3 regions of the Cellulosilyticum sp. WCF-2 genome follow, and region 2 is predicted to be linked to each of the others. Evidence: predicted binding sites of a transcription regulator. Region 2 holds the regulator's gene; each other region holds the start of a gene.

Region 1 (4,295 bases), 2.1 Mb from region 2:
AACGAAGCCAAAGTGCTGATGGGATTGAGCAAGCAGAAATTCTAGAAATTATTGACCATCATCGTATTGCTAATATTGATACTGGTAATCCTCTTTTCCTTCGTGCAGAGCCTGTAGGATGTACTAATACCATTATTGGTAAAATGTTTGAAGAGAAAAATATTATGCCTCCTAAAGAGATTGCAGGTATTATGCTTAGTGCTATTCTATCTGATACACTTATCTTTAAATCTCCAACTTGTACACCGGATGATGTTCGTATAGCTAAAAGACTAGCAGAGATTGCTGAAGTGGATCTATATGCTTATGGTGCGGAGTTACTTGCAGCAGGTACTTCTTTAGAAGGTACTTCTCCAGCGGAACTGCTTAATATTGATAGAAAAGCTTTCACTGTTGGTAAATATAACATTAGTGTAGCACAAGTTAATACTGGTGATTTCAAAAGCTTATTCAAAATTAAAGATCAAATTCTAGAAGAAATGCACCATTTAGAAGAAAAAGAAAATCTTGACCTCTGCTTATTAATGGTAACCGATATTGTAGTAGGCGGAACTGAGCTTATGGTAACAGGTCGTGAAAAGCGTTTAGCAGAAGCCCTATTTGGTTTAGACCCTACAGATGATAGCATCTTCCTTAAAGACGTCTTCTCTCGTAAAAAACAAATTGTGCCTAAACTCATGGGACTCTCTTAATTTTAAGAATAAAAGTTGAAAACAAATCACATTCTACTTATAATATAAGAAGGATACAAGATTTGTATTACTATCAGGTTTAAAATAAATATGAAATGCTTATAAAAGAAAGGAGTTTTGACATGGCAAAACAAATTACAAAAGATATGGTTATTGGAGAAATCCTACAAGTAAACCAAGGTGTTATTCCTATTTTAATGAATGCAGGTATGCACTGCCTTGGCTGTCCATCATCTCAAATGGAATCTCTTGCTGATGCATGTATGGTTCATGGCATTGATTCTGATGAATTAGTAGCTGAACTTAATGCGTTTCTTGCAACTGTAGAATAAATAAACAAATAAATGAGAAAGCCATCCTAATTAAGGATGGCTTTCTCATTTATTTCTATAAATATTTTCTTTAAAACATGGCATCCTAATCATGTAGTTAATATTTTACTATATTATTAGGAGGCTTATCTATGAAAAAAAATCCAAGTATCGGTTGTACAGTAAGCTCTTGTCAATATCATGCTGAGTCAGAAAACTATTGTACGCTACAGCAAATTATGGTTGGAACTCATGAAGCACATCCTACTCAAGTTGAATGTACTGACTGTGAATCCTTTGAACCTAAGGCTTAACTTCTAATCATTCTACGCAAATCAAAAGGTACTTTTTAAAGTATTAATACTTTAAAAAGTACCTTTTGATTTTTAAAGATATTTAGTAAGTACATCTATAGCATGGAGATAAATCATTACTTTACCATGTTCTTTAAGAAAACTTTCGTTAAGATCTGTAGATGGACATTTACTACCAAATTCTTCCAGTAAACTTGATAATGCTTCACCCTTTACATTGGCTTTTTTATTCTTGCCAAATACTAAAAAGTATTTATCATTATATTTATATAAAGAGTTATCTCCAACAAACATTGGTTGTACGCGATGTGCAGCCATACATGCACTATCAAATTCATTAAATAAAAACGTTAACTGCTTACTACTACTTACAGGTCCCTGGGTCTCAGGTTGCTCAGTGTCTCTTCCCATTAATGCTAAATCCGTTAATCTATCTTCCTCTGGTTCTTTAAAAGTTCTATGGGTAGGCCTTTCGCCAATAGCTTCTAATTTTTGCTCTATTTGCGATGGATCCTCAACTTTAGTAACAACAATCATAATGCTATCCGTAGATAGAGGCACTGCTTCTATCATTAATGGCACATTGTCTGTTTCAAAACCAAAATCTTCATAAGCTCTTGCCATCATATCTTTAAATAAGGCTTGGGCTTTTTTAGAACCATAGGCTAATTCACTAAGCTTCAGATTCCTATCTATAAGATCTGAGTGATTTAAAGTGACCTGAATTTGAGTATCGCTTATCTTTTCTATTTTCATTCAAATCACATCCTTTCTAGATGAATTGCTTTGTTAACATATATAATATCTTATTCACTAAGTATAATGGAGATGATTATAAGTGTAAAGAGTTTAATAACTTAAAATAAATTAAGCCTTTACTTATTCTTACTATTCACCATTCCTATCTTAATTATAGTATAAAAAACATAAAAAAACTATACTTCTATCATCTTAATTATTATTGATTATTCTCAATAATATTTTATGACCAAATATTTCTGCTATAATTCTCTATTCTTTGTAATTTTTTTAACAATAAAATTCTTGACGTGTATACAGTATACATTGTATAATACATTCGTATTAATCAAATGATTAATGTTTATTATTTATTTTTTCGACTACATTGTGTAATTGTAACTTTCTCAAATTAACCTTAAGGAGATGATTATTAATGTTTGAACAATGGAATGGTTTCGAAGCAGGTATTTGGTCTAAAGAAGTTGATGTAAGAGATTTCATTCAAAAAAACTACACACCATATGAAGGTGATAGCTCTTTCTTACAAGGTCCAACAGAAGCTACAACAGCTCTTTGGAAACAAGTACTTGAGCTTATGGAAGAAGAAAGAAGAAAAGGTATATTAGATGTTGAAACAAAAGTACCTTCTACACTTACTTCTCATGGTGCTGGTTATTTAAATAAAGATCTTGAAAAAATTGTAGGTCTTCAATCTGATAAACCACTTAAAAGAAATATTATGCCAAATGGTGGTGTACGTACAGTTAAAAATGCACTTAAATCCTATGGTTATGAATTAGATCCTCAAACAGAAGAAATTTTCTCTAAATATCGTAAAACTCATAATGAAGCTGTATTCTCAGCTTATACTCCTGATATGAGAGCTGCTCGTCACAGTCATATTATCACCGGTCTTCCAGATGCTTATGGTCGTGGACGTATTATTGGTGATTATCGTCGTGTTGCTTTATACGGTATTGATTTCTTAGTAAAAGAAAAACAAGAACAAATGAATCAATTAAATGTAACACCTATGACAGAAACTGTTGTACGTGACCGTGAAGAAACAGCAGAACAAATTATCGCACTTAAAGATCTTGCAAAAATGGCTGCAAATTATGGCTTTGATATTACAAAACCAGCAAAAGATACACAAGAAGCTATCCAATGGTTATACTTTGGCTACCTTGGTGCTATCAAACAACAAGATGGTGCTGCTATGTCAATCGGCCGTACATCTACATTCCTTGATATCTATGCTGAAAGAGACCTTAAAAATGGTACATATACAGAATCAGAAATCCAAGAATTCATTGATCATTTCGTAATGAAACTTCGTATGGTTCGTTTCCTTCGTATTCCTGAATATAATGAATTATTCTCTGGAGACCCAGCTTGGGTAACAGAATCTCTTGGTGGTATGGGTATAGATGGACGTACACTTGTAACTAAAAATACTTTCCGCGTACTTCATACATTAGTTAACCTTGGTCCATCACCAGAACCAAACTTAACAGTACTTTGGTCAACACACTTACCAGAAGCTTTCAAAAAATTCTGTTCAGATGTTTCTATCAAAACAAGTTCTATTCAATATGAAAATGATGATATGATGAGAGCATTCTGGGGCGATGACTACGGTATTGCATGCTGTGTATCTGCTATGAGAATTGGTAAACAAATGCAATTCTTTGGTGCTCGTGCTAACCTTGCTAAAACATTACTTTACGCTATCAATGGTGGCCGTGATGAAATGACTGGCGAACAAATTGCTCCTAAATATCAACCAATCACATCTGAATACCTTGACTTCGATGAAGTAATGGAAAAATTCGATGTTATGATGGACTGGATTGCTAGAGTTTATGTAGATACATTAAATGTTATTCATTATATGCATGACAAATATTGCTATGAATCATTAGAGATGGCACTTCATGATAAAGATATCGTTCGTACATTTGCTACAGGTATCGCTGGTCTCTCAGTAGTTGCTGACTCTTTATCAGCTATTAAATATGCTAAAGTTAAAGTAATCAGAGATGAAACTGGTCTTGCTACAGATTATGAAATCGAGGGTGAATATCCAGCATATGGTAACAATGATGATCGCGCTGATGATTTAGCTGTAATGGTTGTTTCTAAATTCATGAATAAGATTAGAAAACTTTACACATATAGAAATTCAATGCCAACAACATCTGTTCTTACTATTACATCAAACGTTGTATATGGTA
Region 2 (4,295 bases):
GCTTCGCTAATAGCTGTTTCTAGCTTGGCCATTTGGTTTTGAATACGGCGTATTCTGGTTTGTTCTTCTTTTTGCTTTTGCCAATCTTCTTTATTAGTGGTAGCAGCAGTAGCTTCTTCTACAACAACGCTGGTTTGCTGAGTAGCTGAAGCAGCAAGCTCCTTTTTCTTTTCTATATAATAATCATAGTCTCCTAAATATTCCATGGTGCCGTCTTTAGACATATCAATGATTTTACTTGCTGTTTGATTGATAAAATAACGGTCATGGGAAACATAAAGGACAGTGCCTTCATAGTTTAATATGGCACTTTCTAGAATTTCCTTTGAAAGAATATCTAAGTGGTTAGTCGGCTCATCTAAGATGAGAAAATTGGCTTTAGAAAGCATGATTTTGGCTAATGCGACACGGCCTTTTTCACCACCGCTTAAGCTACTAATGGGTTTAAAAACATCATCATTCGTAAAGAGAAAAGCAGCCAGTACATTACGGATTTCTCCATTTTTAAGTTCTGGGAAAGTACCTTGGATTTCCTCCATAATGGTGTTAGTAGTATCTAAGGTAGCATGTTCTTGATCGTAATAGCCTACAATAACATTGCTTCCTAATTTTAGGGTACCCGTTGTAGGAGTCATTTGATCTAAAATCATACGGAAAACAGTGGTTTTACCAACGCCATTAGGACCTACGAGAGCTACTTTATCCCCTTTTTTGATTTCCATATTCATATGGCTAAAAATCGGGCTGGTATCAAAGGTTTTACTTAATTCACTAATGCTTAAGACATCATTGCCACTTACAACTCTTGGGGTGAGTACTAGCTGCATAGGTTTGTTATCAATCATTGGCATATCCATGACTTCTACTTTTTCTAAAGCTTTTTCACGGCTACGAGCACGTTTAATAGATTTTTCCCTGTTAAATTGTTTTAGCTTAGCAATAACCGCTTGTTGGTGGGCAATTTCCTTTTGCTGTTTTTCAAAGTGTTTCATAGCCACTTCATATTCTTTTTCACTTTTGATGATGTAGTCGCTGTAGTTACCGTTGTAAACAAAGCTACGTCCAAATTCTAAGTGAACGACTTTAGTGACGATTTTATCTAAGAAGTAACGGTCATGGGAAATAATAAGGACAGCACCTTTATAGCTACGTAAAAAGCCTTCTAGCCATTCGATAGCTTCAATGTCTAAATGGTTGGTAGGTTCGTCTAAGAGTAATAAACTAGGCTCTTGAAGTAGGAGCTTACCTAGAGCGACACGGTTTTTTTGTCCCCCTGATAAAATAGACACTGGTTTATCATAAATGGTTTCATCAAAGCCTAAGCCTTTAAGAACGCCTTTGACTAAACTTTTGTATTCATAACCCTTACTATTTTCAAATACCATACGTTCAGCATCATATTTATGAATGAGTTCTAAAGAACCAGTCTTAGCGATTTCAGCTTCCATGGCATGAAGTTTTTCTTCTAAGGCAATGACTTCATCAAATACATGTAGGAGTTCCTCATAGACGGTAGCTGTAGAATCTAACTCCATATGTTGTTTTAAGTAACCTATGGTGCAGTCTTTAGTAGAAGTAATGGTACCTTCATCTGGTTCTAATTCCTTAGTTAGAATTTTAAAAAGGGTTGTTTTACCTACACCATTATTTCCTATTAAAGCTACTTTCTCATGGTCTTCGATATGAAAACTAATATTTTTTAAGATTTCTCGGTCAATAAATGTTTTCTTGATATTGCTACATGAAATAATCATAATATCCTCCTTGTAACGCCTTTTATTATTTTAGCAAATAAAAGCGCAAATTGAAAGAAAAGGGGCCAATAATCTACATTGACAAAAAAAAAACTTAAATGCTATACTAGGGTTATGAGTTTGCGTATATGAGGAGATGAGAAGGTGACGGAAGAAAGAAAGATTTCTATGAATGTAATACGGAGATTGCCACGTTATTACAGATATCTGGGAGAATTGTTACAAAAAGGAGTAACCAAAATCTCCTCCAGAGAATTAAGTGAGAAGATGAATGTGACCGCATCACAAATTCGTCAAGACCTTAACAATTTTGGAGGCTTTGGGCAACAGGGTTACGGATACAATGTGGAGTACTTGCATACAGAGATAGGAAAGATATTAGGACTTCACCAAAACTATAAAATGATTATTGTAGGCGTAGGTAACTTAGGACAAGCTATTGCTAATTCAACATCATTTAGTAAAAGAGGCTTTAAGTTAATCGGTTTATTTGACGTTAATCCAAGACTAATTGGTATGAGCATACACGGGGTAGAAGTACAAGATATTGACAAAATGGAGCAGTTCGTAAAAGAAAATGAAGTAGAAATTGCTATTTTAACAATGCCAAAAACAAGAGTAAAAGAGACAGCTGAGAGTTTAGCAAAATGGGGGATAAAAGGCTTATGGAACTTCTCACCTGTGGATTTATTCGTACCAGATACAGTACAAGTTGAAAATGTACACCTTTCTCATTCATTAATGACTTTGGCTTATAAGATTAATGAGGCTGAGGTTGAAAGAGAGAAGAAAGATAAGAGTGAGAGTATAGGGCAAATTGAAGAATAAAGTGGTGGCTTAATGGAGTTCTTTGGGAATGATATTGAGGGGAAGAATGGATAGAAGTGAATAAAGATAAGGGAATGTCCGTAAGGCTTTTGTTGGGAAGACAGAAGGCTTATGGGCATTTCTTTTTGCGTTTAAAGAGATAGATCTTTAGGTAATAGGGGAGTAAAGGCGAAAAAGTGAGAACAAAGATAAAGTGAATGCTTTCATTTGTAAGTAAGTTGCGATCAGAAGCTACTGGAAAGAAATGAGAGGGATGGCTGCCCTCCGGAGTTCCGCTCCGTATTTTCGCAGGCACTAAGCTTATTTTTTTGATGAACGGTCGAAACTCGCTGGCGCTCAAACAGTCTCCCTAAAACCCATCAAAAAAATTTGCTAAGTGCCTGCTGAAAATACTCGCAAGTCACCCCTTGAGGGCAGCCATCCCTCTCATTTCCAGCAGCTTTCTGGCGTAAAGGTGCTTTTTATAAAAAAGATTGTCTTAATAATGTCGAAAATAGACGAACCCTTTTTGTTGTTATATGTGGTTTGATGAGAGTACAATAAGCTTATAAAAGAACGAGTAAGGGTTAATATAATAATGTTATACAGGAAAGTGGTTTAGCTCAAATTATTTCAAGTGAATTGTAAGGGGATATTTATAATAAAACAAATGATTTCATTGACACTTTTGAACCACTAAAATCAGTCAGCATTACTAATAAAATGATGGAAAAATGTAAAAGAAATGAAGAAAACCTTTTTGTTGACACATTCAAGAAGACAAGCTATGATTGAGTCAATAAATGACAAAAGGTGGAAACTAGCGATGACTACATATGGATATGCAAGATGTTCGACAGACGAAAATAAGCAAGATATTAATAGGCAGAAAAGAGAACTTAAAGCTTTAGGTTGTGTGGATGAGAAAAATATATATTGGGAATATGAAAGTGGTACTAAGATAGAGCGAATAGAGTTAAATAGGCTATTAAATCAAGTGAAAGCAGGAGATACTATTGTTACTACAGAGGTGTCACGTATTACAAGAAGTACAAAGCAACTATGTGAAATTATAGAGATGGCAAAAGAAAAGAATTTGAAGCTCGTGATAGGTGGCTTTATAGTTGATTGTACAAAAGGACAATTAGATGCTATGACTGATGGAATGCTAAAAATGATGGGTGTATTTGCTGAAATGGAACGCAATATGATAAGTGAGCGTGTAAAGAGTGGAATGGCAAATGCAGCAGCTAAAGGTAAAGTCATAGGAAGACCGAGTACAACGGTTGATAGTTTGCCAAGTAGTTTTATAAAGCATTATCCAAAGTATAGGAATAAAGAGATTAATAAGACTGAATTGGCAAGGATATGTAATGTTAGCAGACAATCTGTACATAAATATATACATATTTATGAAAGGGATATATAGGCTACTAATAAAAGAAGTGCATATCTTAAAAAAGGATAAGATTATTGAAAAGTATTAAATGTAGATGTGATATGTATTATACAGATAAATTAAAATATTTTGTTATATATGCCACAATATAGTACATAGGAGGAAAAATGAATAAATTAGTAAGAATTCGAATTGTAGGGTTTAAAGATGAAAATAGGGTGATAGATGTTGTTTTCCCTGAATATAATATTGCAGTAATATATGGTGAAAATGGGGGAGGTAAATCTACATTTTTAAGAATAATAAATGCTATTTTTGATCAGCAAGATACAGTA
Region 3 (4,295 bases), 730 kb from region 2:
TCTAGCGCAAGCTGTACATCCTTTACATTGCTCTGTAATATGATATTGTAGTAATGCAGTACATTGTCCTGCTGGACATTTATGGTCATAAATATGCGCTAAGTACTCATCTTCAAAGGTTGTAAGTGTAGAAAGAATAGGGTTTGGTGCAGTTTGACCTAATCCGCAAAGTGCAGTATCTTTAATCACTTCGCTTAATTCCTTCAATACTTTTAAATCTTCTTCGCTTCCTTTACCAGCTGTAATTTTCTCTAATATTTCTAAAAGGCGTTTAGTTCCTATACGGCATGGTGTACATTTACCACAAGACTCTTCTGCTGTAAATTCAAGATAGAATTTAGCCACAGCAGGCATACAGTCATCCTCGTCCAGAACAATCATACCACCAGAACCCATCATAGAGCCTTTTGCAATTAAGTTATCAAAATCGATTGGGGTATCAAGGTCTTTTACTGTTAAGCAACCGCCAGAAGGACCACCTGTTTGAACAGCTTTAAATTGCTTGCCGTTTTTAATACCACCACCAATATCATAAATGACTTCTCTTAAAGTAATACCCATAGGTACTTCAATTAAACCAACATTATTGATTTTACCAGCTAAAGCAAATACTTTTGTACCTTTAGATTTTTCTGTACCAATCTTACTAAACCATTCTGCTCCTTTTAAAATGATAACTGGAATATTAGCAAAGGTTTCAACGTTATTAACATTAGTAGGTTTACCCCAGTAACCACTTGCTGCTGGAAATGGAGGTTTAGTAGTAGGTTCTCCACGCATACCTTCCATAGAGTGAATAAGTGCTGTTTCTTCACCACATACGAAAGCACCTGCACCAAAACGAATGTCAATATCAAAACAGAAGTCACTACCCATAATGTTATCGCCTAATAAACCATATTCCCTTGCTGAATGAATAGCTGACTCTAAGCGTTTAATAGCTAATGGGTATTCTGCACGAATATACACAAGGCCTTTAGTTGCACCGATTGCATAACCACAAATAGCCATAGCTTCTACAATAGAATTGGGATCTCCTTCTAAAATAGAACGGTCCATAAATGCGCCTGGGTCTCCTTCATCGGCATTACAAACAACATATTTTTGATCTGCTTTATTCTTATAAGCAAACTCCCATTTGAGTCCCGTTGGGAAACCACCGCCCCCACGGCCACGAAGTCCTGAAGCTTTTACTTCATTAATAACTTCTTCTTGTGTCATGGTTAAAACTTTAGCTAAAGCGGCATAACCATCTCTTGCTATGTATTCTTCAATATTATCAGGATCTATAAATCCACAGTTACGCAGTGCAACACGCATTTGTTTCTTATAGAAATCCATATGTTTAGAGTCAGAAACATGTTCTTCTGTTGTAGGATCTTCATAAAGTAAACGTGGTACTTTTCTTCCTTTAACAATGTGCTCTTTAACAATTTCCTCTGCATCTTCTGGTTTTACTTGTACATAAAAGGTGTTGTCTGGAAGTATTTTCACTATTGGACCTTTTTCACAAAATCCAAAACATCCTGTTTTTAACACCTGTACTTCTTCACTCATTCCTACTTCTTCAATATGAGCAATAAGTTGATCCACGATTTCATTTGATTGTGAGGACAGACATCCTGTTCCACCACACACTAAAATATGCATTGTATACTTAGACATTCTAGGGCCTCCTTCCTTTATTCGTCTAGTGATTTATGAGCAACAGGTATGATGCCCTCTATCATTTCCCCACCAATAATATGTTTTTCTAATATTTCTGCTGCACGTGCTTTGTTAACATCACCATAAACAACAGGTTCCTTTCCTGGAATAGTGATTTCTACTGTAGGCTCTGCATAACAATAGCCCATACAACCACTTTGTGTAAGAACAATATTATTAAGCCCACGTGCGCGTACTTCTTCTGAAAAATAATTCATAATATCTCTTGCACCTGCTGCTATTCCGCAGGTTGCCATTGCAACACGGATAACAATCATCTGATCTACGTGATCGCCCTTTTCTCTTAAATCTATTTTATTTTTAACACTATCTCTTAAAGCTTGTAATTCGTCTAAAGACATTATTTTTGGCATAGCTTTCCTCCTTACGCTTCATCATATTCACTTAGGATTTTCTTCACTTCTTCTGCTGAGCCAATACGGCCATATACTTTTTCCCCAATAAGCACAACGGGTGCAAGACCACATGCGCCTACACATCTGAGTGCATCTAATGAGAATCTGCCATCAGCTGTTGTTTGTCCTACTTCAATACCCAATTCTTTTTTGAAAGCATCCAATACTTTATCTGCACCACGTACGTAACAAGCAGTTCCGAGGCAAACAGATATAGGGTATTTTCCTTTTGGTGTCATGGTGAAAAAGGAATAAAAACTTACTACGCCATAGACTTGTGAAACAGGAATATTGAGCTTTTCACCTACAAACATTTGAACTTCTTTAGGTAAATAGCCAAATAAACCTTGTGCCTTATGTAATACTGCAATAAGTGCCCCCTTTTTTTCAGGTAGCTCATTAATGAACTGTTCTAACTCAGCATATAAACTCTGGGTTAGCTTATTATTGCAACTTTCACATGCCATAATATATCCTCCTTATTCCATAGGTTCTATCATTTTTGTTAAAAAAATAACAAAAATGATACAAAATAGGTAATTACTTTATGAAAATACCACAAAGTATAATTAAAGTCAATCAACAAATTCTGAACTTTCAGTAATGTTGTATACTTTCAATGAATTTTATGTCAGTTTTTGTATGTAATTATCATTTTATTTAGTTATTATTATTTAATTGGTGGATCAGATGAATCAATTCATGGTTTGAATTTGGTAAAACTCTTCCGTTTTCAGTAATATCTGATAAATAATGCGCATCAGACGATTGAATAATTGTGCATTTATTATACATATTTTCATATTCTTTAAAGGATGCTTTTCGTGAAATCTCCAGTATATTAAAATTTAATTCTTCTGGTACAGCTCCTAAGTTAGATAAAATGCTATAGCTATTTCGGTCAATATGCGCTGGATAAATAACACCATTTTTTCGTCTCACTTCTTTTACTATATCTGATACGGTTATTTGAGTAGCCGTTAAAAGTAACTGTTCTAATTCTCCTATAATATCATCTTCTTCATTTAATATAAGCTGTGGACCAAATAAATCTTTTCGGTTATTAATTTTAGGAAGTCCTTCATTAATCCACCGCCCTATATCCTCTGCTTCTTTTAAATTAGCAAACAAAGCAATTAAATGGAACTCTTCCATGCATTCGATTTCAATGCCCGGTATAACCAATAACCCTTTTTCTCTTCCAACCTTCATAACAGCCTCACAGTTCGCAGTTGTTTGGTGATCTGTAATCGCAATAGCTTGTAAACCTTTAAGTATACTCATATTCACGATATTATTGGGTGTCATGGTTATATCAGCACACGGAGAAACGGCAGTATGAATATGAAAATCATATATCAGTGACATACTGACCTCCTTTACAATAGCTTTGCAATTTGATTGGCTAATGTAAAGCTATTACTTTCTGAGGTAAATACAGGTATTTTTTCTTGGTTTGCTCTTAACTTTACAGCTTCATCAATCTCTACACCCTCTGCCAAAATAATAGCTGATATACCTACCATAACAGCTACTGCTAGCGTATTCATATGTCCTTGTACAGTAATCCATACATCATCTTCTTTCGCATGTGCAATAACAAAACTTAATAAATCCCCTGTATAGCCATCTTTTACTTCACGTGATAAGCCGCTTTCTCCTGCTACTAATTTTAAATTTAAAGCTGCTTTGAGTTCTCCTACTGTCATTTGATCTCCTCCTTTTTTCTTTTTCCTTTTTCTGTTGGAACATTTATTTGTGTTAATGCATGCATTTGATTAGATAAATCTTTAATCTTTTCTCTTAGCATAAAGACACATTCTTCAATCTTTGCTTTTTGTTTAATAACATCTTCTGCAAAACATCTACAAGTAGGTGCCCCACAAGCTCCACAATCTATTTGTGGCAAACGGCTATAGAGTTCTTCTATCCCTTCCATCTTTGCAATTGCTTTCTCCATATCACTGTCTAGTGTAAAAACCGGCCTTGGTGTAATACTTTTTTCAAAATAACAAGCTTCTTCTTTCAATGCTTTCCAAACATCTGAGTGTTTTACAATTTGCTCCGTACTTTCCTCATCGATCCATTTTTTAAGTGTATTACAACTTACAAATGCATTTTCAACGGTTAAAACACCACCTAAACATCCACCTGTACATCCAAGAGCTTCAA

Evidence for each region. Region 2 encodes Rex, which represses fermentation and respiration genes when NADH is low (regulators of the CRP and FNR family bind a similar motif). Its sites were predicted from a motif close to ATTGTTAANTANTTAACAAT; they were not measured.
Region 1: pflB (formate C-acetyltransferase) is a predicted target of Rex. The motif match lies at 2,335-2,354, and genes of this name have one in related genera.
Region 3: EKH84_RS14600 (NADH-quinone oxidoreductase subunit NuoE family protein) is a predicted target of Rex. The motif match lies at 2,625-2,644, and genes of this name have one in related genera.

What each region holds. Positions count from the first base shown of each region.
Region 1 covers NZ_CP034675.1:1,854,048-1,858,342, reverse strand. Annotated here, with positions in the region: gene EKH84_RS08165 (putative manganese-dependent inorganic diphosphatase) at 1-692, shown strand, start outside; gene EKH84_RS08160 (DUF1858 domain-containing protein) at 815-1,024, shown strand; gene EKH84_RS08155 (DUF1540 domain-containing protein) at 1,156-1,317, shown strand; gene EKH84_RS08150 (adaptor protein MecA) at 1,390-2,073, opposite strand; gene pflB (formate C-acetyltransferase) at 2,492-4,295, shown strand, end outside.
Region 2 covers NZ_CP034675.1:3,993,853-3,998,147, reverse strand. Annotated here, with positions in the region: gene EKH84_RS18110 (ABC-F family ATP-binding cassette domain-containing protein) at 1-1,754, opposite strand, end outside; gene EKH84_RS18105 (redox-sensing transcriptional repressor Rex) at 1,899-2,582, shown strand; gene EKH84_RS18100 (recombinase family protein) at 3,388-3,990, shown strand; gene EKH84_RS18095 (AAA family ATPase) at 4,128-4,295, shown strand, end outside.
Region 3 covers NZ_CP034675.1:3,262,630-3,266,924, forward strand. Annotated here, with positions in the region: gene EKH84_RS14590 (NADH-quinone oxidoreductase subunit NuoF) at 1-1,665, opposite strand, end outside; gene EKH84_RS14595 ((2Fe-2S) ferredoxin domain-containing protein) at 1,683-2,081, opposite strand; gene EKH84_RS14600 (NADH-quinone oxidoreductase subunit NuoE family protein) at 2,093-2,590, opposite strand; gene EKH84_RS14605 (PHP domain-containing protein) at 2,784-3,491, opposite strand; gene EKH84_RS14610 (DRTGG domain-containing protein) at 3,503-3,832, opposite strand; gene EKH84_RS14615 ([Fe-Fe] hydrogenase large subunit C-terminal domain-containing protein) at 3,829-4,295, opposite strand, start outside.